Regions from separate parts of the Desulfitobacterium dehalogenans ATCC 51507 genome, predicted to be linked through region 2. Evidence: a T-box and tRNA genes for the amino acid it is inferred to sense, from the RefSeq annotation. Region 2 holds a T-box; the other holds one or more tRNA genes.
The links. The T-box of region 2 lies ahead of ileS (isoleucine--tRNA ligase). A T-box ahead of a tRNA ligase gene usually reads a tRNA of that ligase, here a tRNA-Ile.
Positions count from the first base shown of each region.

Region 1: it has a tRNA-Ile gene. The T-box ahead of ileS (isoleucine--tRNA ligase) is inferred to sense a tRNA for this amino acid. The anticodon was not compared.

Region 1 covers NC_018017.1:3,567,984-3,582,752, forward strand. Annotated here, with positions in the region: gene DESDE_RS17305 (hypothetical protein) at 1-120, shown strand, start outside; gene DESDE_RS17310 (YueI family protein) at 194-565, shown strand; gene DESDE_RS17315 (zinc-dependent alcohol dehydrogenase) at 642-1,772, opposite strand; RNA gene rnpB (RNase P RNA component class A) at 1,981-2,373, opposite strand; gene DESDE_RS22145 (hypothetical protein) at 2,442-2,600, opposite strand; gene DESDE_RS17320 (Nif3-like dinuclear metal center hexameric protein) at 2,981-4,147, opposite strand; gene DESDE_RS17325 (tRNA (adenine(22)-N(1))-methyltransferase) at 4,126-4,923, opposite strand; tRNA gene DESDE_RS17330 (tRNA-Glu) at 4,988-5,063, opposite strand; tRNA gene DESDE_RS17335 (tRNA-Ile) at 5,074-5,148, opposite strand; tRNA gene DESDE_RS17340 (tRNA-Asn) at 5,159-5,233, opposite strand; gene rpoD (RNA polymerase sigma factor RpoD) at 5,343-6,527, opposite strand; gene dnaG (DNA primase) at 6,514-8,418, opposite strand; gene DESDE_RS17355 (GerMN domain-containing protein) at 8,822-9,412, shown strand; gene DESDE_RS17360 (deoxyguanosinetriphosphate triphosphohydrolase) at 9,568-10,557, opposite strand; gene DESDE_RS17365 (4Fe-4S binding protein) at 10,672-12,018, opposite strand; gene DESDE_RS17370 (NADH-quinone oxidoreductase subunit I) at 12,023-13,177, opposite strand; gene DESDE_RS17375 (TorD/DmsD family molecular chaperone) at 13,219-13,911, opposite strand; gene nrfD (NrfD/PsrC family molybdoenzyme membrane anchor subunit) at 14,249-14,769, opposite strand, start outside.
Region 2 covers NC_018017.1:3,421,906-3,436,674, reverse strand. Annotated here, with positions in the region: gene DESDE_RS16650 (ABC transporter ATP-binding protein) at 1-668, shown strand, start outside; gene DESDE_RS16645 (sigma-E processing peptidase SpoIIGA) at 998-1,900, shown strand; gene sigE (RNA polymerase sporulation sigma factor SigE) at 1,900-2,628, shown strand; gene sigG (RNA polymerase sporulation sigma factor SigG) at 2,754-3,527, shown strand; gene DESDE_RS16630 (YlmC/YmxH family sporulation protein) at 3,716-3,988, shown strand; gene pgeF (peptidoglycan editing factor PgeF) at 4,143-4,961, shown strand; gene DESDE_RS16620 (response regulator) at 4,964-5,647, shown strand; gene DESDE_RS16615 (sensor histidine kinase) at 5,651-7,054, shown strand; gene DESDE_RS16610 (HlyD family efflux transporter periplasmic adaptor subunit) at 7,023-8,009, shown strand; gene DESDE_RS16605 (YggS family pyridoxal phosphate-dependent enzyme) at 8,078-8,797, shown strand; gene DESDE_RS16600 (cell division protein SepF) at 8,801-9,250, shown strand; gene DESDE_RS16595 (YggT family protein) at 9,254-9,541, shown strand; gene DESDE_RS16590 (YlmH family RNA-binding protein) at 9,555-10,352, shown strand; gene DESDE_RS16585 (DivIVA domain-containing protein) at 10,366-10,824, shown strand; gene DESDE_RS16580 (hypothetical protein) at 10,972-11,439, shown strand; T-box leader at 11,506-11,714, shown strand; gene ileS (isoleucine--tRNA ligase) at 11,875-14,643, shown strand.

The sequences.
Region 1 (14,769 bases), 150 kb from region 2:
GATCTGGTAATCTACCTTTATATACTGAACCTTCTTATGGTCTCGGCAGACTTTCTTCTCTACCTTCGCAATAGCCGTCTGGCTAAAGTCCATCGCAAGATTTCTGAATCCATCATTTAGATTTCCTATAGAAGAAGGATAATCAGGGCACTCTATAGAAGGTTATTTATCCTGTGTAAGGGGGGATCTATGTATGAGTGAGAAGCAAAGCGAACTCGAACAACGTCTTATGGTGGGCCTGCACGGAACGCCTGAACTCAAACATCATGAGAAAGTGCAGCACCTTGGTCAGTTCCGCGAACGGATAATACGGTTGCTGACGAAAAACCAAGTGGAGGATAATCATGTCTATCCCGAAATCGAGGAAGCGCTTAAGGACCCTCGTGCCATACGCCTTCTCCTTAACGGGGATTTGGCTTATAGATATCGTGATAAATATATAAAAATCGCTCGCAAGCACAGCAAGCCTTATACTGTGGTCAATGATCCCAGCCTTAAAGGCAATGCAGGTTTAGTCGTGGTCGCTGACCATGCCGTGGATGTAGATAAGATTGAGGTTAAGTAAAAATCAAGGACGGCTCAAAGCAAAAAAACTTTGGTCCGTCCCTTTTTATATTAACTTTTGAGTTAAATCTCCATTCCTATGGTTTCAACACAACTTTAATACAGTTATCCTTTTTCTCATCAAAAATCTCATAAGCATGTTCTCCTTTATCCAAAGAAAGCCGATGAGTAATGATATCCGTTGCATCGAATCGGCCTGTTTTGATTAATCCCAAGATAGAATCCACATAGGAGTGAGCCGGACATTGCCCCATCTTCAAGGTGATATTCCTGGAGAAGAAATCCCCTAGAGGAAATAGATTGTATTTTGACCCATAGACACCTACCAAAGCTACGGTCCCGCCTTTTCTTACCGCTTGAGTGGCAATCTCAATGGCAGATTTAGATCCCCCCTGGAGTTTAAGCAAGGTCTCGATTTTCTCTAGGGTGGATGCTTTTCCATCCATACCCACACAGTCGATAACCACATCCGCACCTCCGTGAGTTATCTCCTTAATATACTCTCCAGTGTTGTCGTGGTCCTCAAAGTTAATAGTCTCCACCCCGTAATGCCTATAGGCATGATCCAACCGGTAGCTAATGTGATCTACAGCAATGACTCGTTTGGCCCCCTGGAAAATGGCCCATTTGATAGTCAATAGACCTACCGGTCCACACCCCAGAACTACCACTGTATCACCCTTTTTTACCCCACCGATTTCCACTCCCCAGTAAGAGGTCGGTAGGATATCTGTTAAGAAGAGGACCTGCTCATCGGTTAACTCCTCCGGAACCACCCTGGGTCCCACGTTAGCATAAGGAACTCTCAGATACTCTGCCTGTCCTCCATCATAACCCCCAAAGGTGCTGCTATAGCCAAAATACGCTCCCGATTCCACTTCCGGGTTCGCGTTATCACATTGACTCCATAGGTCATGCTCACAGTACCAACAATGCCCGCATGCGATAGGAAAAGGAACGATGACCCGTTCTCCTTTTTTGACCTTATAGACATCCTTGCCTACCTCTTCCACGATACCCATGGTCTCATGGCCAAGGACAAATCCCTCAGGCATATTAGGGACCATACCATGAATAAGATGGAGATCCGAGCCGCATATGGCTGTGGATGTAACCTTGACAATGATGTCGTCGGGTTTTTGTATTTCCGGGTCCCCAACATTCTTGACCTTCACATCTCGAACTCCTTCATAGACGATTGCTTTCATATTAATTACACCTTCCAGAAAGATAGTTGCACATAGCTTTCTCCCGCTGGCGTGGATCTATTCAAGACCTAAACTTCTGCGCCTTAATATTTATACCCATACCAATTAAGCATGCCAATCAAGCATTCCAATACAAAAAAGCCCTCCAGCGTGAAATCTCACGAAGAGGACTATTTTCGAAAGTTTTTAAACTCATCGGTAAAATGCAGTGCAAAGCCAATCTGTAAGCCGGGTTCTGTACCTTCCTTTCAGAAGGTGATGATCATCTATCTAGGACCGTTGTTACCAACGGCCTCAAGCGACCTTACCCGGAGACAAAAACGGGCCGTTTCATAGTCTCCCTATTCGGTCTTGCTCCAAGTGGGGTTTGCAGGGCCAGCCTGTCACCAGGCTGCCGGTGAGCTCTTACCTCACCTTTCCACCCTTACCTACTCGAAAAGTCAGTCTCAGGACTAACTTCCGCTATCGGCGGTATATCTCTGTTGCACTGTCCTTAGGATTTCTCCCACTGGGTGTTACCCAGCACCTTGCCCTATGGAGCCCGGACTTTCCTCAGAAGCAACCTTTCGGTTCTTACTTCCGCGACCATCCAATTGGCTTTGCTTAACTATCTTACTTGATTCTGACCTTTTGGTCAAATAGATTTAAATGGATTGATTTCCAACCTACTTAGCTTTTGGCAAAACTCTTCTGTGGTTGACGAATTTGTTCCATTTCAGCATCAATATCCATCAGAGATGTAAGCAACTTTGCTTTATTCTCGGGACCTTGAGAGAGTTGTTTCAAAATGCGGTCCCGTTCTAGACGTAAAAATTCTGTACGGCTCATAATGTAGTCCCCCTTATATTTCCATTCCATATACTTAATGCAGTGAAAACAATGAATTGTTATTAAAGGAAATTTTCAGTAATTACACTTTAGCATGCTTTCGTATTTAAATCCGTGATTCCAATCACTCTATTAAAAATACCCAGACAATACTGCTTTTCTTTTTATAACATTTGGAATAATTTCAACTTCCTTACGACATTATTCTACAACAAAAGACTTTGTGTGTCAATAATTTATATTCAGAATAATCCCTCTTTTCTTGCTAATAGAATGCTTCGCATTTTGCTATTTATTTCTTTTTAGTTATTAGCAATTACAGAAGATTTTAGAGTTAAAAAAAGCACTTCTATTTAACAATAGAAATGCCTTTACAAAATCTAAGTATTCAGCGTTCTCCATGGATTTTTCATTTTTTCACTGATGATCACTTCAACCTCTGCCAAAGCTTTTTCCCCTTTTAAATACTCTGCCAAGGCCTTCACCATAGGGATTTCGCCCCAGAAGTGCCCCATATCCATGATGGACAGTCCTGCTTCAAGAGCATCTAACGCTTCATGATGACTCACATCTCCGGTGATCAAGAGGTCGACCCCTTTGAATAGTGCTTTGGAGATAAAGCTCCCTCCGCTCCCATTGACAATGGCTATTTTGCGAAGAGTCTGCTCAGGACTTCCAGAAATGCGTACGGTAGGTTCCTCTGCCAAGGAGATAGGAGCAAGTTTTTTTAAACTCGCAGAGAGTTTAAGAGAAAAACTACCCAGACTCTCGGGCTCTTTTAAATAACCCATAATACCATAGCCCCGGCTTGCTCCCGTGTTATAGAGAGGGATTAAATCATAAGCGGGCTCCTCGTAAGGGTGTGCTTTTTTCAAAGCTTTCACCACGCGGTCTATGCGGTGCTCAGGGATAATGCTCTCCAGCCTTATCTCCTCTACTCGCGTCAGTTCGCCAATCTCACCGATGATGGGCTGAGCCTCTCCTAGAGGCCGGAACATTCCCGTTCCTTCTCCGGCAAAGAAGCACTCGGCATACTCAGAAGCATGGGGGCCGTCTGTGATCCCTTCCCCAACCCCTGCTTTCACGAGAGCCTGGCGAACCTCCTCGGCATGGTCTTTAGGAATGAAGGCAACCAATTTAACAAGCTTTTCTGTATGTGATATTTTAAAATGCTCCATCTTTTCCAGTTCTAAAGCCCTTCCCAGACTCCAGCTGGAAGACAAGGAAGATTGGTCCAAATTAGTATGGGCTGCATAGTAGGCGATTCCCGATTGAATCATTTGGATAGGTAATCTTGCTCCTTGATTGTCAGAGCGGAGATTTTTCAGGGCTCTAAACAGGATGGGATGATGGGCTATGATCAGTTGTACATCCTTTTCCCGGGCTTCCTGCAGGACTTCCGGAGTAGCATCCAGGGTTACCAGAATTCGCTCTACAGGGGCAGCAAAATCCCCCACCAACAGCCCTACATTGTCCCATTCCTCGGCCCAAGCCTTGGGGGCAATCTTTTCAATGGTTTGAGCAATTAAACCAACGGAAACAGGCATTTTTCCAACTCCTCCAATACTTTGATGGACATGACGTACTCCTGAATGCGCTTTTGCACCTTCTCCTGGTTGGACTTTTGCATTTCATGGTTAGTTCTCCGCAGTGTTTGTATCTGCTCCAGTATCAGCACTCTAAGTTCTTCACTGGGAGAATCTAAAGCAAGGGGACCAAATTCCCAGATCCACTTTGTAAGAAGGCTTTCACTCCACTGGGAATCACCTAACGCCCCCCAAACCAGATCCTGCCACTTTTGTACTTTGCGCTGCAGCTCCTCCAAGGCATATCCTTCCCGACGCGAGAAATGCATCACCCCATAGATTCGGCCTTCTTCAGCTACATACTCTTCCTGCTTCATCTGCCAGCCTGCTTGCAGCAAGGTCAGGCGCACTTTCCCCTCAGCTCCTTGAGGCTGGAGAATGAGGTCATTAACCTGAGACAAAACTTCCGGCCGGGCGGCAAAAATCTCCAGCATCGTATTCCCGCCCATTCCGGCTAAAGTGAGAGTATCCACTTCCCCTACCTGAATGGGCTTTAATCCATCCCCATACCGGACATCAATGACCGATTGCAACCCTCGGCTTTCGATAGCTGAGCAAGCGGAGCGATAAGGTCCCTCATGAACATCCACTGCCACAGCCTTTATAATCTTTTTATTCTCCCATAGGAAAATCGGTAAATAAGCATGATCGGTCCCGATATCCCCCAGCCGGGAACCTTCAGGAACAAATGCCGCCACACGTTGAAGGCGTGGTCCCAAATTTACGGAAACAGCCATAGGTTAACTCCTTTCAACAAAAATAGCGAGATGCTTAATACATCTCGCTACATTCGTTCTTAAGTGGTGACCCGTACGGGATTCGAACCCGTGTTACCGCCGTGAAAGGGCGGTGTCTTAGGCCGCTTGACCAACGGGCCATTGTTATAGTGGTGGGCCCACCAGGATTCGAACCTGGGACCAACCGGTTATGAGCCGGCCGCTCTACCGCTGAGCTATAGGCCCAATAAAAAAATGGCTCCCCGAGCAGGACTCGAACCTGCAACCTACCGGTTAACAGCCGGTTGCTCCACCATTGAGCTATCGAGGAATGCCCTTTGCAGAGTTTATTATACGAGATTCGTATTAGCTAGTCAAGCTTATATTTGATGTTTTTTTGTTCTAAATAGTGAGAAGCCTTTGACCTATCCCCTTGGTTCTTATTCAAGGTAATCCTTAAGCTTCTTGCTGCGGCTGGGATGACGAAGTTTCCGCAGGGCTTTGGCCTCAATCTGACGAATCCGTTCCCGAGTTACGCCGAATTCCTGGCCTACTTCCTCCAAAGTCCGGGTACGACCGTCATCAAGACCAAAACGCAAACGCAGAACCTTCTCTTCCCGGGGAGTCAGAGTCTCTAATACTTCCTCCAGCTGTTCTTTTAACAGGATAAAGGAAGCCGCCTCCGAGGGCGCCGGGGCATCCTCATCAGGAATGAAGTCCCCTAAATGGGAATCTTCTTCTTCTCCAATGGGCGTCTCTAAGGATACCGGCTCTTGGGCAATCTTCATAATTTCCCGGACCCGTTCTACTGAAATATCCATTTGAACAGCAATTTCCTCGGGGGTTGGTTCACGTCCTAATTCCTGCAGGAGCTGGCGTGATACCCGAATCAGCTTATTGATGGTTTCCACCATATGCACAGGAATTCGAATAGTTCTTGCCTGATCGGCAATAGCTCGAGTAATAGCCTGGCGAATCCACCATGTGGCATAGGTTGAGAACTTAAAGCCTTTTACATAATCAAATTTTTCCACAGCCTTAATCAGTCCCAGGTTACCTTCCTGAATCAAATCCAGGAAAAGCATCCCCCGGCCTACATAACGTTTGGCGATGCTGACAACAAGACGCAAATTGGCTTCTGCCAAACGGCGTTTAGCACTTTCGTCCCCTTGTTCCATGCGTTTGGCCAGTTCAATCTCCTCTTCTGCCGTAAGAAGGGGAACTCGACCAATCTCTTTAAGGTACATACGGACAGGATCATCAATCCCTACCCCTTCGGGAATGGAAAGATCCACATCCACATCCACCTCTTCCTCAGCATCAGGGTCATCCACATCGTCGGGGATTTCATCAGTGGCCTTTTCCAATGCTTCCACTTCACCCGCTTCAGGGATGATATCAATCCCCATCCGGCCGATCTGTTCATACACTTCGTCAATCTGTTCGGCTGTGAGCTCAATTCCTTGGAGGGTATCCATGATCTCCCGGTAGGTTAAAGAACCTTTTTTCTGGCCTTTTTGTATCAGCTCTTTCACCGCATCGACCTTTAGTTGGTCATCATTCATAGATTCCCCTCCCTTCTTGGTTTCATTTTTCTGTGTGCTCATGACCTTACTTTTCGCCACTTCTCAACCGCTCTCCTATCTCTTTTAACAGGGCTAAAGCACCTGTCAAATCGCCGGATTTTTCTAATTCAACCATTCGAGCCTGAAGCTCTTCCACAGTTTCTTCTTCATTTATCGAACGAATCTGTTTAATACAATCATGGAAAAGTCGTTCTGGATTGGATAGCTCCATATCTTCCAGCATGAGTTGGGCTACCTTGCTTTGCAAAGCGTCGGATTCCATACTGGGCATAGCTCCTTTTCCAATACAGCGTGCTTTTTCAATATAATCAAATATCTGCTGATGATAAGCTACCTTCCAAAATCCCTCTTCGAATTGTTCCTTGAATTCTGAGACAGGAATCAATTGTTCAAGCAAAAGACGTAACAGAACTTGCTCAGCTCGAATCACTCCATCAGGTACTGATGCTCCAGTTTGAGTCGGATTTGCACACCTATTGATATTATCCCTTTTTTTTACAGAAATATCCTGTTTGTTAGGAAATAATTCCTCTTCAGAGGCCCTTTTCGAAGGTTTTCGGTCAAATCCTGCAATTTCCGCTTGAACCCTATCTAAAGTTAAACCCAACTCCAGACTCAGAAACCGCTCATACCCTTCCCGCTCCACAGGACTTTGCACTTTTATAATATCCGAGGCTAATTCACGGACCAATTCTGCTTTCTCCGGAGCCGATAGAGTTGGTTTCGTCTTGACATGGATCTGATATTTAAACTGAATATAGGGCTCTGCCTGAGCTAACGCTTTATTAAATTCTTCCACTCCGAAGGTTTTTAGGTATTCATCCGGGTCCTTAGCTCCGGACAGACTTAAGATATCTACCCGAAAACCCATATCCCGCAATAGTTCACCCGCTCGAAGTGTTGCTTGAGTTCCAGCCTGATCCGAATCATAAACGATCACTACCCGCCCAGTGTAGCGATGGATCAATTTTGCCTGCTCCCGGGTTAAGGCTGTTCCCAAAGAGGCTACTGCGTTTTTGAAGCCTGCTTTTTGTAAGGCGATAACATCCATGTAACCTTCTGCCAGAAGAGCGAATCCGTGTTCCCGGATCCCCTGGTGAGCTCGGTGCATTCCATATAAATGATGTCCCTTGTTAAAAAAAGCAGTCTCTGGTGAATTCAGATATTTTGGTGTAGAATTATCTAAAACTCGCCCTCCAAAGCCAATGGTCTTTTGACGCGAGTCAAGTATTGCAAAGATTACCCTTTTCCGGAAACGGTCATAGAAGCCGCGGGATTTCCCTTCCGAATGGTCTCGTTCCAAGGCAAGTCCGGCTTGAGCCAACTCCTGGGGGTTTACTCCCCGGGCACTGAGTGCCTCAATCAGTCCGTCCCATCGTTCGGGAGCATACCCTAAACGAAATTGCTTTATGGTCTCTTCATCTATCCCTCGCTGCTTAAAGTACAGCCTTCCAGGCTCTCCTTCAGGTTTATGCAATAGGACTTCATGAAAATAACCCGTTGCCCAATCGTGAATCTCTTCCCAACGACGTCGACGGGTTTGTTGTTCTTTCTCACGGGGTGAAAGCTCTTTCTCCGGGAGAACAATACCGTGTTTTTGAGCTAAATGCTCCACCGTTTCGACAAAATTCCAGTTTTCTTTTTTCATTAAAAAAGAAAATACATTACCACCCGTATGGCAACCGAAGCAATAAAAAATCTGTTTATCCGGGGTTACCGTAAAACTCGGGGTCTTTTCCGAATGAAACGGACAGAGGCCTAGGTAATTCTTCCCTTTCCGTTGAAGTCGTACATATTCGGAAATTGTATCCACGATATCGGAACGCAATCTGACTTCTTCAACGATTTCCTCAGGAATTCTATAGTCCACTGATTGTAATTCGCCACCCCTATGCCATATTTTTGACAGATTGTCAAGATAATAATACATTTATTGTTTCGCCAAAAAACTCAAGAATCCTCTTTTTCACTTTCGTAAAGCATAACTTCGTTGCATACTTTCCTCCTGAATAAGTGCAACTAGGCAGCTGTCTGCGCCAGAGGCTTGCCACCAGCCAAGTTTTCTATAAAATCTTTCTTTAAAATCAGACTTTTTTGGTGTACAATATATATTCTAGATATATTTAGGGTCTATAAATATTATTCTACCTTCCTTAACTATTTCCTCCTTCATTTCGACTTTTTCTTTCCTTCTTACCGCCAGCCGCGGCTGATCGCTTTTCCTCCTCTTCTTTTCGTGCTAAAATGAATTAATGGCTAATTTTTATACATAGATGAGTCAAGTCACAACATTATGCTAAACTAAAAAATGACTCAGAAAGGTGGACGATCCTATGTGTAACGCTAAATTCCGCTCTTTGATTATCGCATTTTCCATATTCTTTTTAACCTTTGGCTTAGTAGGCTGTGGATCCGATGACACCACGAAAAATACGCCTCCATCTCCCCCTCCTGCCAATGTAACAGATCCCCAAAACCCTGACCCAGTTGAACCGGCTCCTACGGAGACTGTGGAGGTTACGATGTATTTCCCTACATCGGATGCGACAGGGCTGGTCCCAACTGACCGGACGGTAAACGTTGCAAAAAAATCGAGCGAGGAAGTCATTGCTGAGATGTTCAAAGAGTTCGCGAATCCCCCTTCGGGTTTGGTGGCTCCCCTCCCCAAGGAAACAAAACTTCTGGATGTTAAGATTAAAGACGGTGTCGCCACCATTAATCTGTCCAATTCCTTCAGAGAAAACTTTGAGGGGGGCGCCACAGGAGAACAGATGGTCCTTTACAGCATCGTCAACTCCTTAACCACCCTTAAGGATGTGGACTCTGTAGAATTCCTTTTGGAAGGGGAACTGAAGGCTGCTATTCTCGGCGGTTTGGATACTTCAACCCCTGTAACGGCCAATGAGAGTTTAATCCTAAAATAAAAGGTTCTTACTATTATCCATCAACAAAGACATATTAAAGAATGTTTAAGGGAGTGTCGCATAAACTACTTTTTTAAAGTAGTTGGCGATACTCTTTTTTATAAAAAAAGGTCCGTCTTACGGCGACAGACCCTTGATTATTTTTGCATAAATTCTTAATGTCTGGGAACTAGGAAGTTTTGAAAGAGATCAATGGCATAATTATCGGTTAGCCCGGAGATATAGTCCACCACGGCTTTGACCGCATCTCCATCAGCCCAAACAAGGTATTCCTGAGGGAGAAACTGTAAGTTTTTCATATAATAATGGAATAAAGCCTGGACAACGTATTCACCTTTACGCCGCTCTTCACGGAGGGCCTCGCTGTTATAGACTCGTTCAAACATAAACAGTCGAAACTCCTGCATAGCCTCTGTAACAGGGCGAGATTGTTGGATAGAGGTTTGATTCTGTGAACTTTCGATCATGTCCACCACCATAGTGGTGATCATGCGGCTGGGATTATCCCCCAAAGTAGACACCACCTTCTCGGGGAGCTCTCCTTTGTGAATGAGCTCTGCCCGCAAGGCATCATCATAATCGTGACAAAGATAGGCAATACGATCCCCTGTCTTGACGATCTGCCCCTCGAGGGTATAGGGGATTCCTTTTCCTGTATGATGAAGCACCCCATCCAGAACTTCCTGGGTCAGATTCAGCCCTTTTCCCTCCCCAGAGAGAACTGTGAGGATGCGAACGGATTGCTCATTATGCTCAAAACCTCCGATAAGTTTGACGATGGCCTCCTCTCCCACATGGCCAAAGGGAGTATGCCCCACATCATGCCCGAGGGAAATGGCTTCGATGAGGTCTTCATTTAAGCGCAAACCTCTGCCAATGGTGCGGGAAATCTGTGAGACTTCCAGGCTGTGGGTCATCCGCGTCCGGTAATGATCCCCCGCAGGTGCAATATAAACTTGCGTCTTATGCTTAAGCCGGCGAAAAGGCTTACTGTGCAAAATACGATCCCGATCCCTTTGGAACTTGGTCCGAATGTCACACTCCGCTTCTTCCCGCGATCGTTTAGCCTCACTGCTTTTAGCAGCATGAGGTGAAAGTCGCTCCCATTCTTCTCTTTCTGTACGGATCCGAATATTTTCCACCATACTCACTCCTCCTTTGAGGCTGGGTCAATCTCTTATATTATAGCATGAGGTCTGGACATAAATATAACCTATAAAAAATCCGTGTAATTTATTACGCAAGGAAACATCTATCTTTTAAAATAATCCGATGTTTTGCAACAAAGCTCCAATAATCAGTATCCATAAGACGCCAATTCCGGCAGCCAGGATCTTATCCGATGAAATCAACAGAGACGTTTGCTGCGCTTCTTCTTTTAGGCAGCCGGCACACTGTCCTGGGCACCCCTCTTCCCTTTTATCTGATTTGGGGGGGATAGATTTCCGTCCTAAAATAGCGCTGGCCTTTCGTTTGCACAGGGCTGTGAAATCCAAAAATGCGCCTACAGGACAAAAGCAACGACACCAAAAGCGGAGGATAAAAATGGAGAAGAGCAAGATGATCCCCATAATAATCCACTGAGAAGTGTTGCCGTCAGCATCAAAGAACACTGAAAACGGTTCATAGCTGGCTATCCCCGGGTTGTTTAACAATAAAGCCAATAATGCAGCCAGCCAGAGAAAGAACCAGCGGCTTTTTCGGGCTATCGTAACGAGCCTGGGATGCGGATGATAGTTGGCTAAGTTCAAGGCCCTATAGATTCCTTCTTGAACAGCTCCGAAGGGGCAGAGCCAGGAACAGTAAAAATTTCTGCCCCAAAACAACGTAATCAGGAACACCCCGATGACCATCACATACCAGATGGGACGTTCCGAAAAAGTCGGCATCTTGAGAGCGATAATACTCATATAATTGCCGATGGTCAAGGAAACGTTCTCCATGAACCCTAAAACAAAGACCGCTGCTACCAATATCCAGAGTCTAAGCTTCTTCATATTGCGGGAGGAAGCGAGAATGGCAAGAGCCAGCATAAGAACGACGAGACCATCCTGCCATTGAAAATGGAAGGTTTTTAACGGGGGAACCTTTAATCCCAGGTGATTTTCTCCCACTTGGTACATCCCTTTTTCAACGGCCAGCATCATCCCTTTAGCAGTTCGTGTGGCTCCACTGACAATATCGATATCTTCATGGGCTTCTAAGGGTTCGGAGACCGTTTTCCCCAGAAAATTTTCCGGATAACCGGCTACCAGGACCTTCTTTAGATAAAGAGGAGTTTCGGAATCATCCAATAGTACTGCATTGGCAATCTTTCCTTCCTCACTCACTATGGTTAGCATAGTGATCGGCCCGCCATAACCGGAAGCGCTGGAAATCACCCCATAACTTAAAAATGTCCCCTCCTGGTTATATAAGGCATAGCTCTTATAGGCGCCCTCCACCTCTTTAAACTGGCTTGCCGACGGTTCTCCTTGCTGCAAAAGACCCAAGAGATCCTGCTTATTGGTACTCTGTTGATAAATAAATGTCATGAGCAAGAGAAGGCAGGCGAAAACAATGACGCCTGTCTTCCCTTTTGCTTTATTGAATTGAGTATTAAACATTGTTTTACACTAACTTTCCGAATAGTTTTTTGCGAACATCTGAGAGTATATCCTCTTCAGAAGGCTCTTCCTTACACCAGTAACACAGATCATCCTGACTAGTGATGGTTTCCGCTTCACAAATCCTACATTTTCCGACCGGAGCTTTAAATATGGACTGCTCCTTGTAAGGTTGAGCATTGGGTTGTCGATCCCGGAGAATAGAGCGCGTGGGACAAGACAGCATGCATATGCGGCAATCTAAGCAGTGCCCACTGGTAAAGTCATGAATACATTCCTTCACTTCCACTCGAATCTTCAAGGCTTGCGTAGGACAATACCGGGCACACATCCCACAGTTAACACATTCCATACTCATTTGGATAGATGGCCAATAGGCTGGGCTTCCCCCCTCTTGAAAGTGACTAGAGTAACTATCTTCCAGACGCTTCTGCCAATCAGGCAGGACATTGATTCTGGCCCTTTTCGCCCTTTCATCACTGCCGGGGGGTGCTTTTTTCTCTTTGGCCATGAGCTCGCTCCCAGGTTTCCGGCCCATCAAGGTTAGAAAAAGATCACGGCGGGAAGTTACTTTCAAGCCTGAGGATACAGCTTGGAGTTTCTTTTTCTTCTTCGCCTTCTCTGCCGTGTAAATCAGGGAGAAGTCGGGGGTATGCCCGGAAGCTGACAACCATTCCATAGCCGTTTCTACAGCAAACTTCATGCGCTCCAGGCAATCTTTCATGGGGCAATTCTGGCATTCATCCAGGCGCAGCTCCACCCCGGTGAGTAACCCCAATTCATACCACATTCCTTTGGAAATTGCACTTAAGCAGGTGTGAACCTGCACCGCCCCTTTGTTTTTTTCCTCTTTACTAAGATAGGGGGCGGGATGATAACCGCAGAAAATCTGGGTGGATTTTGCCCCTTGCTCTTTCACGTCTGAGCTTATCGTCGTCTCATCCCATTGCGTGGAACCAAAGACCTGAGTAGGGCAATCCGAGAAGCACAGCCCGCAACCCAGGCATTGATCTTGAATGAGATAAATTTGGTGATCAGATAAAATTAATGCTTGTCCTGGACAATGGGAAACACAATGGTTGCATTCCACACCATTGTGCCGCTGATTCAAACATCGCTTTGTGTCAACTTGCACATGAGCACCGTGATTAAAAAGCATGCCTCCCACTCCTCATCACAAAATTCGGAACAACTTCTTCTTTACACCTGTATAATTTTTGTTAACCCCAGCAAAGCCAATTGAGCCACTGCGAGATAAGTTGCCTCATTTGTCTCAGTTTGTAACATCTCAAAAAATTCCTGGCCCCACTTTTTAAGATGGAGCTCTTCAAACCCTTTGATCTGCTTTTCAATTTGGGTTATTTCTTCAGCGTTTTGCTCTTGGAGGGCCTTACCCTTCCTGGCATAGAGATACATCATAAATTCCAGCTCTGTGGCCATATGATCTGCCGGTTCTGCAGACTGCTTTACCACTCTGACTCCGGCTTCCCGGTAACAGCGTTCCGCGTCAAGAGCTGCCGGACTCATAAAGAGCATGACTCCCCCATTGGCTTCTTCGGGATTATGGAGAAAAAGGGTTTCATAAATGCTAAGTGCAGGTTTCTTCGGATCATCAAACAGTCTTGTATACTCTCTCCTCATCCGGATTAAAAGGGTTGTAGCATCTTCCTCTGCAGAGATAAGGGCGTTTAAGGCCTCTCTCATCTTCGCTATATCTTCCTGACTGCAGGAAAGTTCCTCAAGAATGTTTACCGCATCTTGTCCATAGCTCCCATCCAGCATGGCCTCAGCCAGTTCATGATTGGGAAGCCGCAGGGAAATAGAGAGCATTTGATAAAAATCTGAAATTGCAAAAGCAGTCATAACATCTTGTACCTGAACGTTATTACTCATTTTTTTCTCCTTTTTCTTGACCTCTACTTAGTTTCATTTTAACAAAGCTCTAATGGATTCTTCTATATCATTTGATATACGTTTCACATTTCATTCTCTTCTGATTTAGTGTTATTCATTTTTATCTAGCTCTCAATAATTTTATAATAAGGCTCCCGATAAAGCTGTCAGGAATACTTATGGAGTTTTGTCCCGAAAAAACACTACAGAGAAGATTGGCTTATGCGAAGCAGTAGCCATAGTCGCCTTATGCCTGCTGGTTTATGCTTTCCGATTAACTAGATATTTGAAGCTCGGGATTGCTCCCGAGCTTTAGTTAAATGCATCTCCCCTATTCCTACTTCCGGGCATTTACCCCGAGGTTCAACTTGCTCAAACCCAAATTCAGAAGCAATGCTCCCAGTGCGACGATGCCCAAAGATAAACCTATTTCGATCAAACTGGGTACATAGGGACCTGTTGTTCCGCCATATACCGGTGGTCCGGCATAAGTGATGAGAGGGTTAAATAATTGGGCCTGGAGGAGATTCGACTTAATAAGGTAGATGGCAACCAGGGCGAGTACTGCACCTGCAACAATGCTCCCTGCCTTCCCTGATGTTCCTGGTTTAGACAGGAGCACGATGGCTGCGATTAGAGCCACCAACTCCACCCAGAAGCCTAAAGCTCCTTCACCAAACACCAGCCAATGGAAGGCAGCATATTCTTCTCCGCCGCCGGGGTAAAGGCCAATGAAGACTTCCCCCACCACTACGATGAGTTCGATACATAAGAGCACGGCAGCCACTTTCCCCATCTTGCCCAGTAGTTTCACCGGCATTTGGATGTAACCACTTCTTTTTAAAAGGGTGGCCAGAA
Region 2 (14,769 bases):
ATCTGCAGGTTTTATGGGATGTTTCCTTTGAAGTCAGAAAAGGGGAGTTTGTGGTACTTCTTGGTGCCAATGGAGCTGGTAAAACAACCATTTTAAACACAATCTCGGGAATCGTAACAAATAAAAGCGGAGTTATAGAGTTTATGGGCACAGATATTGCCAAATTGCCTGGCTACAAAGTTGCTGCTCAAGGAATTATTCATGTCCCTGAAGGACGGCGTCTTTTTCCGGAAATGACCGTAAAAGAGAATTTGGAAATGGGATCGCTATTTCCTGAGGCTAAAGCCAAACGTAAAGAGACTATAAAAAAGGTCTTTGACTTATTTCCAATTTTACAGGAAAAGCAAAACCAGGAAGCGGGGAATCTCAGCGGTGGCCAGCAACAGATGCTTGCTATAGGCAGAGGATTAATGGCTTTGCCGAATTTACTTATCCTGGATGAACCCTCCCTTGGGCTTTCGCCGGTGTTGGTAAGCCAGATTTTCGATATAGTAAAAGAAATCAATCAACAGGGTGTCACTGTTCTGCTGGTCGAGCAGAATGTGGCCAAGACTTTAAGCATGTGCGACCGGGCCTATGTTTTGGAGAACGGCAGGGTAATCATGGAAGGTCAGGGTCAGGAACTATTGAACAATGAACATATCAAAGAAGCATATTTAGGAATATAACAAGTCATTTGTTTAAGGTAAGGTCGTGTTGGACTAATCTGAGGATTGTATTATGGTATGGCTTTGGGGGTGGAACATTGAGTTGCCTGGCAATTCAATGTTCCACCCCTTTTAGCAATTTTGGCGTCTGTCGATTATCCTCAAGCCCTATGTCGCTATTGCAGCACCATCGGATGATGGAAATTATTAACCTGCTGAAGTTTGCTTAACCGCGATTATGCGTCACCAGTCGCAATAGTTTTCCTAAATATTCCCACCTATTACGACAGCTTTTATTCACCATCTTCGGTATAATTTGGGAGAGATGGTTGAAAGGGCTGCAATGAGTCATGGAGAGGTATTTGGATCTTGATCTTTTAGTGAATGGGAGTATGGATGCCTTGCTCTTAATCCTCGCTGCCCGACTATCGAATCTTCCCTTTCGAGGCAAGAGAATTGCGGCGGGAGTAATCGCTGGAGAAATTCCGGTCATTCTATCTGCCTATGTTCCAGCCTCGTTGCTTTTTGATTTGAGCAAATATTTTATTCCTTGGCTGATGGTTTGGCTGGCCTATCCCTATCGGGGATTTAGGCTATATTTCAAGACTCTCCTGATATTTTGGGTCTTATCAGCCGGACTGGGTGGGCTTGTCTACGCCTTATGGGGCTGGATCAGCTTCGACGGCAGGATAGGGGGTTCTTTGCGGATTGGGCTGAAGAATCTTTGGATTTTGCCCTTGGTTGCAGGATTATGGTGGTTTACTCAAAAAGCGTGGCATCAAATTCTAGGTTCAGCGGCCCGGCAACAATCCTTTATCTATGACCTTGAGATTGATATGGGTAAAGGGAATTCCTTCAGGGTGAAAGCCTTGCTGGATACGGGGAATCAATTGCGGGATCCTTTGACCGGGTACCCAGTAATTTTAGTCGAAGAGGAAGCAGCGGTCGCCGGGATGCCGGAAGAGCTGCTCCCGGTTTTGCAAGGAGCCTGGCGGGATCTGGACGATCCCTGGCCTTGGCTTTGGCAGTCCGATTCTTTGTGGATTAAACAATGTGCCTTTATCCCTTACCAGGGAGTAGGGCATAGAAGCTGGCTTCTGGGTATCCGGCCCCAAAGGGTGGTTTGTACATCCTTGCCGGAACCGAAAGAAATGAAAGCAACCTTAGCTTTCGTGCAGCAGGTTCTTAGTCCGGATAGAGCCTATCAGGCCTTGCTGCACTCAGAGCATGTTCGAGGAGCGGAGGAAAGCTGATGAGAAGGATAGTAGAACGTTTCAAATTATGGGTATTGAAAATTAAATCAATGATTATAGCCAAGTTTACCGATTGGCGGGAAATCTATTATGTAGGGAGCAGTGAAGCCCTGCCTCCCCCCCTGAGCACGGATGAAGAGGGGGAATTATTAGAACGCCTTGAACGGGGGGATGTGAGTGTCCGAGATATCCTCATCGAAAGAAACCTGCGTTTGGTGGTGTATATTGCCCGCAAATTCGAGAATACGGGGGTAGGTATAGAGGATCTGGTCTCCATTGGAACCATTGGGCTGATCAAAGCGGTCAACACCTTTGATCCTCAGAAAAAAATTAAGCTGGCTACCTATGCTTCACGCTGCATCGAAAATGAAATCCTTATGCATTTGCGCCGCAATAACAAGACGAGAACCGAGGTATCCTTTGATGAGCCTTTAAATATTGATTGGGACGGCAATGAGCTCTTACTTTCTGATGTATTGGGGACGGAAAACGATATTATTTCCCGTCCGCTGGAAGAGAAGGTGGACCGTCAGCTTTTGCATTTGGCTATGGCCAGACTGACGGATCGGGAAAAACTGATTATGGAATTGCGCTTTGGTTTGGACAATGGTGAGGAAAAAACCCAGAAGGAAGTTGCCGATCGGCTGGGGATATCCCAATCCTATATTTCTCGGCTGGAAAAACGGATTATTCGTCGCTTGAGGAAAGAATTTATCCGTTTGGAATAAGTTTCAACTCCATCGGGCATACTCTTCCAAGAATAAAGGAAACTTGCTTCAGTGGAGTTTTAGACTCTATCTGAGCTTAGTTGACTTATCCTCACAGAGGAGAAATCGGCTTGGAGGGTGCTCAAATGGCTTTAAACAAAGTAGAAATCTGTGGAGTGAACACCTCAAAATTGCCTGTTCTTAGTAGCGCAAAAATGAAGGAATTGTTTGTTGCCTATCAAAGCGGGGAAAAAGAAGCTCGGGAGAAGTTGATTTATGGTAATTTAAGATTGGTTCTCAGTGTGATTCAGAGATTCACCAATCGCGGAGAGTATGTGGATGATCTCTTTCAGGTAGGTTGTATCGGTTTGATGAAGGCTATTGATAATTTTGATCTAAGCCAGAATGTCAAGTTCTCGACCTACGCTGTCCCGATGATTATCGGAGAGATTCGCAGGTATTTAAGGGACAATAACCCGATTCGGGTCAGCCGCTCCCTTAGGGATATCGCTTATAAGGCGCTCCAAGTCCGGGATCAGCTGGTTAATGAGTGTTCCCGGGAACCAACGGTGTCGGAAATTGCGGCTAAACTCACTCTTCCCCGGGAAGAAGTGATTTTTGCTCTGGATGCTATTCAGGAACCCATCTCTCTGTTCGAGCCCATCTATCATGATGGGGGAGATCCCATTTTCGTGATGGACCAGATCGGGGATGAGAAGCACTCCGATAACAGTTGGCTGGAGGGAATTGCCGTACGGGAAGCCCTGCGGCGTCTGAGTGAACGGGAGAAACTTATTTTGTCTCTGCGCTTTTTCCATGGCAAGACTCAGATGGAAGTAGCCGATGAGATCGGGATATCTCAAGCCCAGGTTTCCCGTTTGGAGAAGGCGGCTCTGGGGCATATGCGCAAGTATGTCTGAAGGGGCGCCGGCACCAGCAGGGGGTGAAACGTACCTGCATTGAGGCAAACGGAGTCCTGAAAAAGACTCGAAAATAGTGGCCTAATGACCTGACCTGAGCAATATATGTTAATTTTAAGGAAGAATAGCAGCCATAGTATAAACCCTCTTTCCATGGAATATATATGGAGAGAGGGGAGGTATAGTGGATGCGGATCTCTGAGCTGCGCTTACTGGATATAGTTAATATTAAAGACGGTCGCCGGTTAGGTCCTATTAAAGACCTGGATCTGGACCTTGAACGCGGTTCCATTAAAGGGATCGTAGTGCAGGGCGCCTCCCGGAGCTGGGGTTTCTTTGGGGGACGGACGGAGGATATCCTTGTTCCCTGGGAGCGGGTTAAAAAAATCGGGGTGGATGTCATTTTAGTGGATGCGACGGATTTGCCGGAGTTCAATTCCCTGGTGGACGACCGTCGGTAATGGCAATAGACATCTGTAGAGATAGAGAAAGCCTTCTGAAGGGCAATGCAGCCTTCAGAAGGCTTAAATCGTATAAAGATAGGACTTTTGGGGAGTACATCCCCCCGGAACTTTATGGTATAGTTAAAATTGAGAATCGTATGGGGGTAATTCGATGACTTGGAGTTGGCGTCAGGGAAAAGGCCTAACCTATCTTACCATTCCCTGCTGGGAAGCGGAGGGGATTCAGATTGGGTTTTCTACACGCTGGGGAGGGGTAAGCTTATCACCCTATGCCAGCCTGAACCTGGGGCTCCATGTTGGGGATGCTCCCGATAAAGTACAGATCAATCGTGATTTATGGTTTAAGGAATGGGATGTTCATCCATCCCAGGTTGCTGTTGGGGAACAAGTCCATGGAACCAGGATTCACCAGGTTAAAGAAGAGGACGGGGGACGAGGAAGCGAGTCCCTGGATAGCGCGATTGTCGGGGTCGATGGATTGTACACGATGTGCCATACCGGCCTGATGGCCTTTTTTGCGGACTGCGTTCCTGTGTTCTTTTACCATCCCCGCCTTCAATCTGTAGGAATTGCTCATGCCGGATGGAAAGGAACTTCGAGGAAGATCGTTGGTCAGATCCTGGAGGAATTTCAACGCCTGGGAGGGGAACCCGATGAGACTTGGGCAGCTATCGGACCAAGTATTGGGCCCTGCTGTTATGAAGTGGATGAACGGGTTATTGACGAGTTTGCCAAAAACTTTACCCAGATGCCTTTTATAAGACCAGGCAGAAGTGGACATGCACTACTGGACATAAAGGCTGCCAATGAGATGGTATTGAGGGAAGCGGGGATACCCCGGGAAAGGCTATGGATAGCCCGGGAGTGTACAGCATGTCATACGGACTCTTTCTTTTCTCATCGCCTTGAGGGTCCACATACAGGACGGATGGCAGGTTGGATTCGCCGGTTACCGAAAAGGGAGGAATAATTGTGGCCGTAATTTTGGTGGTTGATGATGAAGAACCAATTCAAGAACTACTTAAATTTAACCTTGAAAAAGAAGGCTACCAGGTATTGATCGCTTCGGACGGTTCTGAAGCATTACATATCCTTGAGGAGAAACAACCGGAGCTTTTAGTCCTTGATATTATGCTTCCTGGCATAAGCGGTCTTGAGGTATTGAATCAAATCCGCAAGATGCCCAGATTTGCCGATCTGCCGGTCATTATGCTGACAGCAAAAGGGGAAGAGATAGATAAAGTATTGGGGCTGGAGATCGGAGCCGATGATTATATTACGAAACCCTTTAGCCCGCGGGAGCTCGTGGCAAGAATCCGGGCAAGGCTGCGGCGGATAAAGCCTTCCGAAGAGAACAACGATATCGTTCGGCAGGATCTGCATATTGATTTGGACCGTTTTCGAGTATCCGTTCGAGGACAGCACATAGAATTAACTCCGAAAGAATTTGAATTACTGCGTGTCCTGGCGGCCTATCCTGGGAAAGTCTACACCCGGGATGAGCTTCTTGAACGAATTTGGGGATATGAATATGCTGGAGATACGCGAACAGTGGATGTCCATGTGCGGCATCTCAGACTAAAAATCGAAAAAGACCCTTCTAATCCTGAATATATCGAAACATTGCGCGGTATTGGGTATCGTTTGAAAGGATAGAACATGAAGATTAAGTGGCTTGTGTTAGGTCTTTATCTGTTGGTTAATTCCCTTTCAATACTGCTTTTCTGGCTGGGTGCTCAAGTACAAACAGGGATTCGTATGGATATCGATGTTTTGGCGATAGTTTTGGCGATTCTTCTCCCCGGGGGAATAATTTTCTTCTTTGCTTCCCAATTTGAAAGGCGAATCCGAAAAATTAATGATGCGATTGCAGGGATTCTTCAAGAGGAGTTTCGGCCGGCCCATCATCCAGAGGATTCCGATGAATTAGGAACCCTATCGAGAGCGATTACTAACTTGGGTCAGCAAGTCAATCTCAGCATGTTGAACAATCGACAAGAAGCTCAGAAGATCCAGGCCATTCTTGCCGGTATGCAGGAAGGAGTTATTTCCCTGGACCATGTGGGACGTATTGTATTGCTCAATCGTGCGGCCGAAAGGCTTTTCGGCAGAGAGCAGGAGGCTGTCCGGGATAAACACTTTAGTGAATTATACGGGTTTGAGGAGCTGGAAGACCTTGTGACTCAAGCTTTGGAAAAGGGTATCTCCGGCCAAATCGAGCTGGTTACCGATTCCAAGCTTATTATTCGGGCACAGGTCAGTCCTATAACCGGAGAGAAGGTCCGCTCTCAGGGGGCAGTGATTGTGTGCTATGACATTACGGAAATTCGCCGCCTGGAGCTGCTTCGGACGGAGTTTGTCGGTAATGTATCCCATGAGCTGAGAACCCCTTTAACCTCGATTAAGGGCTTTGTAGAAACTCTGCTGGATGGGGCGTCGGACGTGCCTCACTTGCGGGAGCGTTTTTTAAATATCATCCATAAGGAGACGTTGCGCTTACAGCGATTGGTGGATGAGTTGCTCACTCTTTCCCGAATCGAAAATCAACGACAGGACTCGGGTCAGGGCATGAGCAAAGTCCAAGAGGCTTATGAGAAGATACGTCCGGTGATTGAGCCTTATGCTGAGGCCAAAAAAATCGAGCTGGAAATTAAAATCCCCAGAGATCTGCCGGAAGTTGGTATAGGAATAGATTTATTAAGCCAGGTACTTCTCAACCTTATGGAAAATGCTGTAAAATATACAGTGAAAGGAAAAGTGTGGTTACATGCTTTTCATGATGACGGAAAGATTTTATTAGAATTCGGCGATACAGGATGTGGGATTCCAGAAGGGGACCTGCCCCGGATCTTTGAACGCTTTTACCGAGTGGATAAGGCCCGCTCCCGGGAACAAGGGGGAACAGGGCTGGGCTTAAGTATCGTCAAGCATATCGTCGAAGGAGTCAAAGGAAAAATTACGGTGGCCTCTGAACTGGGGTCAGGCTCGGTATTTATCTGCGAATTACCAACGGGAAATGGAGAGAAAAAGAATGAAGAGGAGTCCAAGGAGGGGAATTTATAAGGTTATTCGAGTGTTTGGCGTAGGAGTTTTTCTTCTTCTTCTCCTAGGTTCTCTAGGATGGGTTTACCGTTCCAGCTTCCTAACGGGATCACTTAAGGTTGATATAGCAAGGCAGGGGAGTATTGAACATCTCCAGACCGTTTCAGCAGTTTTTGCTAATGAAGAGGTCTTGCTTAAAGCGCCTGGTGCAGGAACACCGGAGTTTTTGGTTAAGGAAGGGGAAAGAGTACGCAAGGGAGACCTTATCGCCAGAATTCAGTCCGGAGGGCTGGCATTGGGACAGGAGACCTCTCCTTCCGCTCATCCCATCTATGCACCCAGTGGTGGGATTGTATTTTCCGTGATTGATGGCTTGGAAACTTATTTGACACCGGAAAATCTGTTGGCTATGGATGTGGGTAAAATTCTTCAACCAACCCAGGATTTATCCACAGCTCAGGAAGACCAGGAGGTACAACCCCCTCAGAACAGCGGCAACGTTGCAGCAGGGAGAGTCATCGGTAAGATCGTCAATAATCTCAAGCCTACAGTGGCGGTGATTAAGGTTGATCCAGATGAGTATGAGGTGGGGAAGAGCATTAAGTTGATCATCAATGATCAGAGCTACAATGCTAAGATTTTGCGGCTCTTGGATGAACCCCATGGTTTGGTTGTCCAATTTAACCAATATATCAATGGGACCAGCCGACAGAGGCTTCAGGATATTTCCCTTGTACAAAGGCCCCCAGTCAGCGGAGTGCTTATTCCTAAGAGCAGTTTATGGATTAAAGGGGAAGAGCAAGGGGTCTATATCGTTAAGGAAGGGGCAATTCAGTACCGTAAGGTAAAAATCCTGGACCAAAACGACCAGGTCATTTGTGTTGAGAACTTGCCCCATGGAATTCCCGTCATCACCAATCCCCGGATGGGGATAGACGGGTTAATCATGAATCTAAAAAATGTTTCTCAATCCTGACCTATATTATAAAATAGGCAGGAAACAAGCCTTCTTTGTAGAATTGAAACAAGATGGACGGTGTAAAAATGGATATATTTGGAAATCTATCTGCTGTACAGCAGAGGATTCATCAGGCTGCCGTGAAAAGCGGCCGGGATCCATCCGCAATAAAACTACTGGCAGTAAGTAAAACGATGAGCGTCGGGACAGTTGAAAAGGCGTATGAAGCAGGACAGCGGTTTTTCGCCGAGAACAGAGTTCAAGAGTGGCAGGATAAGGTAATACAACTTCCGAAGGATTGTGAATGGCATTTAATCGGACGTTTGCAAACCAATAAGGTAAAGTATCTTGACGAGAGGGTCACCCTTATTCACTCCCTGGACAGGCTTAGCCTGTTAGAAACTCTGGAAAGTCAAGGAGCTCAGCGGAATATTGTCTGGCCCACACTTGTCCAGGTTAATATTGCCCGGGACTCCCAAAAGGCAGGATTGCTGGAAGAGGAAGTGGAGGATTTCCTGACGGAGGCAGCAGGCTATAAGCATATTCGGGTGTATGGATTGATGACCATCGGGGCATTAAATGCTTCACCTGAGGACACTCAAGGCTTTTTCCGGCAACTTCGTCTGCTCAAGGAGCGGCTGGAGAAGAAGACCCTGCCTCATGTGAACCTCAAAGAACTATCCATGGGGATGAGTCAGGATTTTGAGTGGGCCATTCAAGAAGGGTCCACTATAATCCGGGTAGGAAGACAAATCTTTGGAGAACGAATAGATACCACCAATGAGTATATTAAAGGAGGTCGATGAACAATGGCTAAGTTATTTGACAAAGTTATTGGTATTATGGGTTTCGCGGATGAAGACTATGAGGACGATTATTTCGAAGAAGAAGAGGAGAAGGAAGAGATTCGCGAAGAGACCAGAGGGAGCGGCAGCCGCAAAGGAGCCCAGGTGGTCAGTATTCATACTCAAAAACAAATCAAAGTGGTGGTCATAGAACCCCAGGCTTTTGAAGACTCTCAAAACATCGCCGATCAATTAAAGAACCGCCGTCCAGTTATCGTCAACCTGGAAAATGCCGAGCGCAATTTGGCCAAGCGGATTGTGGATTTTGTCAGCGGTGCTACTTATGCTTTAGGTGGTAATATGCAAAAAGTCGGCAATGGCATCTTTCTCTTTGTGCCCAACAATGTGGATATCTCCGGAGAGATGAAAGATGATTTTAAAGAGAAGGGCTTCTTCTGGTCTCTCACAAAATAAGGAGTGATTATTATACTTTTCGTTTATCAAGTCACGGATACGGTTCTGATGATCCTTATGTACGCTATTATTCTGCGTGCTTTGTTATCCTGGATTCCCAATTTGCCCTATAATGCTTTTGTGCGTATGCTCTACGATATTACGGAGCCGCTGTTAAAGCCCTTTCGGCGTTTTCAGTTCGGGGGGGGAGGCTTCTCCATCGATATTTCGCCGATTCTTGCCTATTTTGCGATCATGATTATTCGCTCCGCTCTGCTGCCGGGATTATTCAGACTTTTAATGATGAGGTAGGGGTGGTCATCCTATGGGATATGGTATTGATCGCAGTGTCCTGAGTTTTTGGACAGAAAAGGAGAAAAAGCTGGAAGGGGCTCATTTGCTGGATTTGTGCAATGAGGCTCTGAAAAAGGCAAAGCCGGTATGGACTCCTTTTCTCGGACAGGCTTTGGGCAATTGGCTGGAGGGGATTCTGCGGCGGGAAGGTCTTGCTTTTCGACCGGAGGGTGGCTTTCCCGATTCAGAAAGAGTGCGGTTTCTCATCGGAGAGGATGCTGATGTCCTGGATAACATCCCCAGTGAGATCCGGACTTTGCGGGCGACCCCGGTTGATCCCCGGGGCAAGCTTGAACATCGGCAGGTTTTAGGTTCATTAATAGGTTTGGGCCTGAAACGGGAAGTTGTCGGGGATATACGTTTCACTGAACACAGTTGCCTTGTTGCCGTTGCCCAAGATATTTCCGATTTTCTTCTTAGCCAATGGGATAAGGCGGGAAGGGAACGGATTCGTGTGGAGGCCGTGGAGGGAGATGTAGAGGTTTCGGTGGAACAGGGGAAAGAGCGGCGTATTACAGCCGCATCTTCTCGTATTGATGCGGTGGCTTCCAGCGGTTTTAATGTTTCCCGCACTGTGCTTCAGGAGCTTATTCAACAGGGGAAAGTTAAACGGAATGATCTGCTGGTTTCCAAAGCTGATATGGAAGTGAAGCCTGGGGATATTCTATCCTGCCGCGGTTATGGCCGTATGCGTTTAATCGAGTTTCAAGAGACCCGCAAGGGGAGAATTGCATGGAACATCATACTTTATACACCTCATAAGCACTAAGAGGAGGATAATTATGGCATTAACTCCCATCGATATTCAAAATAAAGAGTTCCGCAAAGGGGTTCGCGGCTATAACACCGAGGAAGTGAATAAGTTCTTAGAAAGCGTCAGTAAAGAATTCGAGGGAGTCTATGCTGAGAATTTTGAGCTGAGAGACAAAGTTCAGCGTCTGGAAGCGGAGTTAAAGCAGTATAGGCAGTTGGAGTCCACTTTGCAGCAAACCATGGTGTTGGCTCAACAGACTGCCGATGATGTGAAGCAAGCGGCACGGCATGAGGCTGAGCTCCTCGTGAAGGAAGCTGAACAAGAGAAAGCTAAGCGCATGAACGAGGCTCAGAAGAAGCTTGATCAAGTGAACGAGGAGATTGAAGGGCTACAAAAGCGCCGGGAAATGATACGCACCCAATTGAAATCCTTTTTGCTCGCCCAACTTGACTTAGCGGAAGCTTTTGAAAAAGATCGTGTTTCTTGAATGCTTGCGAAACAATGAGTGATTGTGCTAGAATTAAATCTAGACATTTTTTGCACTTAAAAAGTATAAGTGCAACTAAGGCTTTTGCCTGCGCCTATGCAGGCTTGGCACAAGCCAAGTTTTCTTTAAAGGGGAAGAAGATTTCGCATGAAGTGCATTTTGTATTCGGAGCTTGGCTCCGACTTTCTTGTGCAGGGATTAGGATTACATGAAGAGGAGCAAGGTTCTTTCACAGGGAAGTTAGGTCGCCACGAAATAGAGATAACCTCTTCGCCGGACTCTTTGAAGAATCAAGAGGAAGTACAGGTCATCTATATTGGTAAAGCGGAACCTGGTCCTTATCGAGACGGAGACATCCTCATGGCTGGGAGCGATGACTTATTGGACCGTGCCTTTCATGCTTTGGATGAAATGGAGCAGCGTGGTGTGGTCGTCGGTTTATCCTCTGAGGCAGACTCCTATCAACTAAACTTAAACAGGGATGATCTCAATCAAACAACCCTGGCTTGGAAAGAGAAGAAAGTTCCCGTTCTTTGCCTGTTTATGAGAGAGCCAGTTGATTTGGAAGGTCAGGCCAAACTTGTAACCATCATTCGTAAGGTGTTAAATGATTAAGCACCCATCCTTTTTGGGCATTATATTCTATAAGTATCATTCATAAACTCTAAACAATTTTCATATAGAACAGCGTTGATAAGGACTGTCCTTGCTGGAACCTCTAAAGCGAGCAGGAAATGGTGAAAGCCTGTGAGGAAAATCAAGGAGTATCCCCTTAGAGTGAAGTGCTGAAATAAGAGTAAGCTTTCCGCCTAGTCCCCGTTAAAGGACCTCCGAGTGGCCATGGAATATGGCAACAAGGGTGGTACCGCGAGTGATATCCCGTCCCTTTTTTGGGTGCGGGATTTTTTATATCCACCGGATTCCCATGGCTTATGGATGCGGTGGGGTGGCGCCGGCAGAGGATGAAAGGTAAAGCTGCTGGGGTGAACGTACACCTCTAAGGCCGCGTATAGCAAGGAACAAAGACTAAGATTGGGAGGAATTTTAATTATGGATTACCGGAATACACTGAATTTGCCTGAGACAGACTTCCCCATGCGGGGAAACCTGCCTCAGCGGGAACCGGAAATTTTGCAGAAATGGGAAGAGGAAGATATCTATGCAACGGTGCAAAAAGCCCGGGCAGGACGGCCGAAGTTTGTTCTTCACGATGGCCCTCCTTACGCCAATGGTGATATTCACCTTGGCCATGCTTTGAATAAAGTGATTAAAGATATTATTGTCAAATACAAAACCATGGCGGGTTTCGATGCCCCCTATGTTCCAGGTTGGGATACTCATGGTCTGCCTATCGAGCAGCAGGTGATTAAGAAATTAGGTGTTAATCGCCATTCTGTTTCTGTCGTGGAATTTCGCCGGATGTGTAAAGAGTATGCCAAAAAATACATCGGTATTCAGAGGGAGCAGTTCAAACGGCTAGGTGTCCGGGGAGATTGGAAAAATCCATATATAACTCTGGAAAAAGAGTATGAAGCTGCACAAATCGGAGTCTTTGGCAAAATGGCGCGCAAGAAGTACATCTATAAAGGATTAAAACCGGTGTATTGGTGCCCCTCTTGTGAGACGGCTCTGGCAGAAGCGGAGATCGAATACGCTGAGAAGACTTCCGATGCCATCTATGTCAAGTTCCCTGTTAAGGAAGGGAAAGGGGTTCTTACGGATGAAAACACTTTTGTCATCATCTGGACCACTACTCCTTGGACTTTGCCCGCTAACCTGGCCATCACCTTGCATGGGGAGTTCAGTTATGCTCAGGTTCAAGTGGAGAAGGAGCATTGGATCGTCGCGGAAGGGATGCTGGAGAGCTTGCGTTCCCTTTGGCAGCTTGAGCTCCCTGTGGAAAAGCGTTTCGTAGGCAAAGAGCTGGAAGGTGTTATCTGTAAGCATCCTTTCATTGAGCGGGATTCTGTACTCATTCTGGGTGAACATGTTACCCTGGAAGCAGGAACAGGCTGCGTTCACACCGCTCCCGGACATGGGGAAGATGACTTTAATGTCGGTAAAGAATATGGGCTTCCCGTACTTTGCCCTGTGGATCATCAAGGGAAGTTCACCGCTGAAGGCGGGGCCTATGCGGGCATGAAGGTGGACAAAGCGAACCCGGTTATTATCGAAGATCTAAGAAGTCTCAATGCCTTGGTTCATGAGGATAAAATAAAGCATAGCTATGCCCATTGCTGGCGTTGTAATAACCCCATTATCTATCGGGCCACAGAACAATGGTTTGCTTCCATCGACGGATTCCGCAAAGCGGCCCTCGAGGAAATCGACAAGGTTCAGTGGATTCCTTCCTGGGGCAAGGACCGTATCTATAACATGGTAGCTGACCGGGGAGACTGGTGTATCTCCCGGCAACGGACCTGGGGTGTTCCCATTCCCATTTTCTACTGTGAAGATTGCGGGAAAGAGATCATTACCGATGAGACCATTGCTAAGGTTCAGGATATCTTCCGTGAGGAAGGGTCCGACGCCTGGTTTGCCCGTCCCGCTGCAGAGCTTTTGCCTGAAGGATTCACCTGTCCCTGCGGAGGTAAAACCTTCCGCAAAGAGACAGATATCATGGATGTTTGGTTCGACTCCGGAACCAGCCATACCAGCGTCTTGATGGAACGGAAGGAGCTCACCTGGCCCGCCGACCTGTATATGGAAGGCTCGGACCAACACCGGGGCTGGTTTAATTCTTCCTTGTCCACAGCGGTAGCCGCTTATGGAAAAGCTCCTTATAAGGCAGTTCTAACCCATGGCTTCCTGGTGGACGAAAAAGGACGCAAAATGTCCAAGTCCCTGGGCAATGGAGTGGACCCACTGCAGGTAACTAAGGAGATGGGGGCGGATATCTTAAGACTCTGGGTGTGCGCCGCCGATTATAAGAACGATGTAGCGGTATCACCACGGATTATGAAACAGATGTCCGAAGCCTACCGCAAGATTCGCAACACCTTAAGATTTTTGCTGAGCAACCTTAATGATTTCGATCCGACCAAGGACCGGGTGGATTATAAGGATTTGCCGGAGATTGACCGCTGGGCCTTGCTGCAGCTGGGTAAAGTTACCGAGCGGGTGCTGCAGGGGTATGAAAAATACGAATTCCACTGGGTTTACCATACGGTGCATAACTTCTGTGCCGTAGAACTAAGTGCCATTTATCTGGATATCGTTAAAGACCGTCTTTATGTGGAAGGAAAGAATTCTACCCTGCGCCGTGCTTCCCAGACCGTACTCTATGACGTTCTGAATGCTCTGGTGCGCTTGATTGCACCGGTGCTGACCTATACGGCGGATGAGATCTGGTCTTATGTTCCAGGGGTGCCCGCCGGTTCCCCTATTCAAACTGAGGAAATGCCAAAGGTTGATCCTCAGTGGATGGATGAAGCGCTGGAGCAAAAATGGGAAACCCTGTTGGCGGTTCGCTCAGAAGTAACGAAGGCCTTGGAAAAAGCCCGTCAGGATAAATTGATCAACCATCCTTTGACAGCTCAAGTAGATCTGTATCCCAATGCTAAACTGGAAGGATTCTTAAGAGATATTCCCAATCTGTCGGAAATCTTCATCGTATCAGCAGTTCAAATCCATAGCGGAGGAGAAGATAAACCTGAGGGTGTCATCATGGCAGAAGACTTGGAGGATTTCGGTATAGCTGTGAATTCAGCAGCAGGGGAAAAGTGTGAACGCTGCTGGATTTACGATACGGGTGTTGGAGAGAATCAAGAACATCCTAGTCTATGCCCCCGCTGTGCTTCCGTTGTAAGCCATCTCTAATAATAGCCTTTCTTTAATATTTCTACTTTTAAGACTTGGGCGGTACAATCCGCTCAAGTCTTATCTATGCTATCGGAACTTTCGTGGCACCGGTCGAGTTTTGTTTAATGTATCTAAAAGGATAAC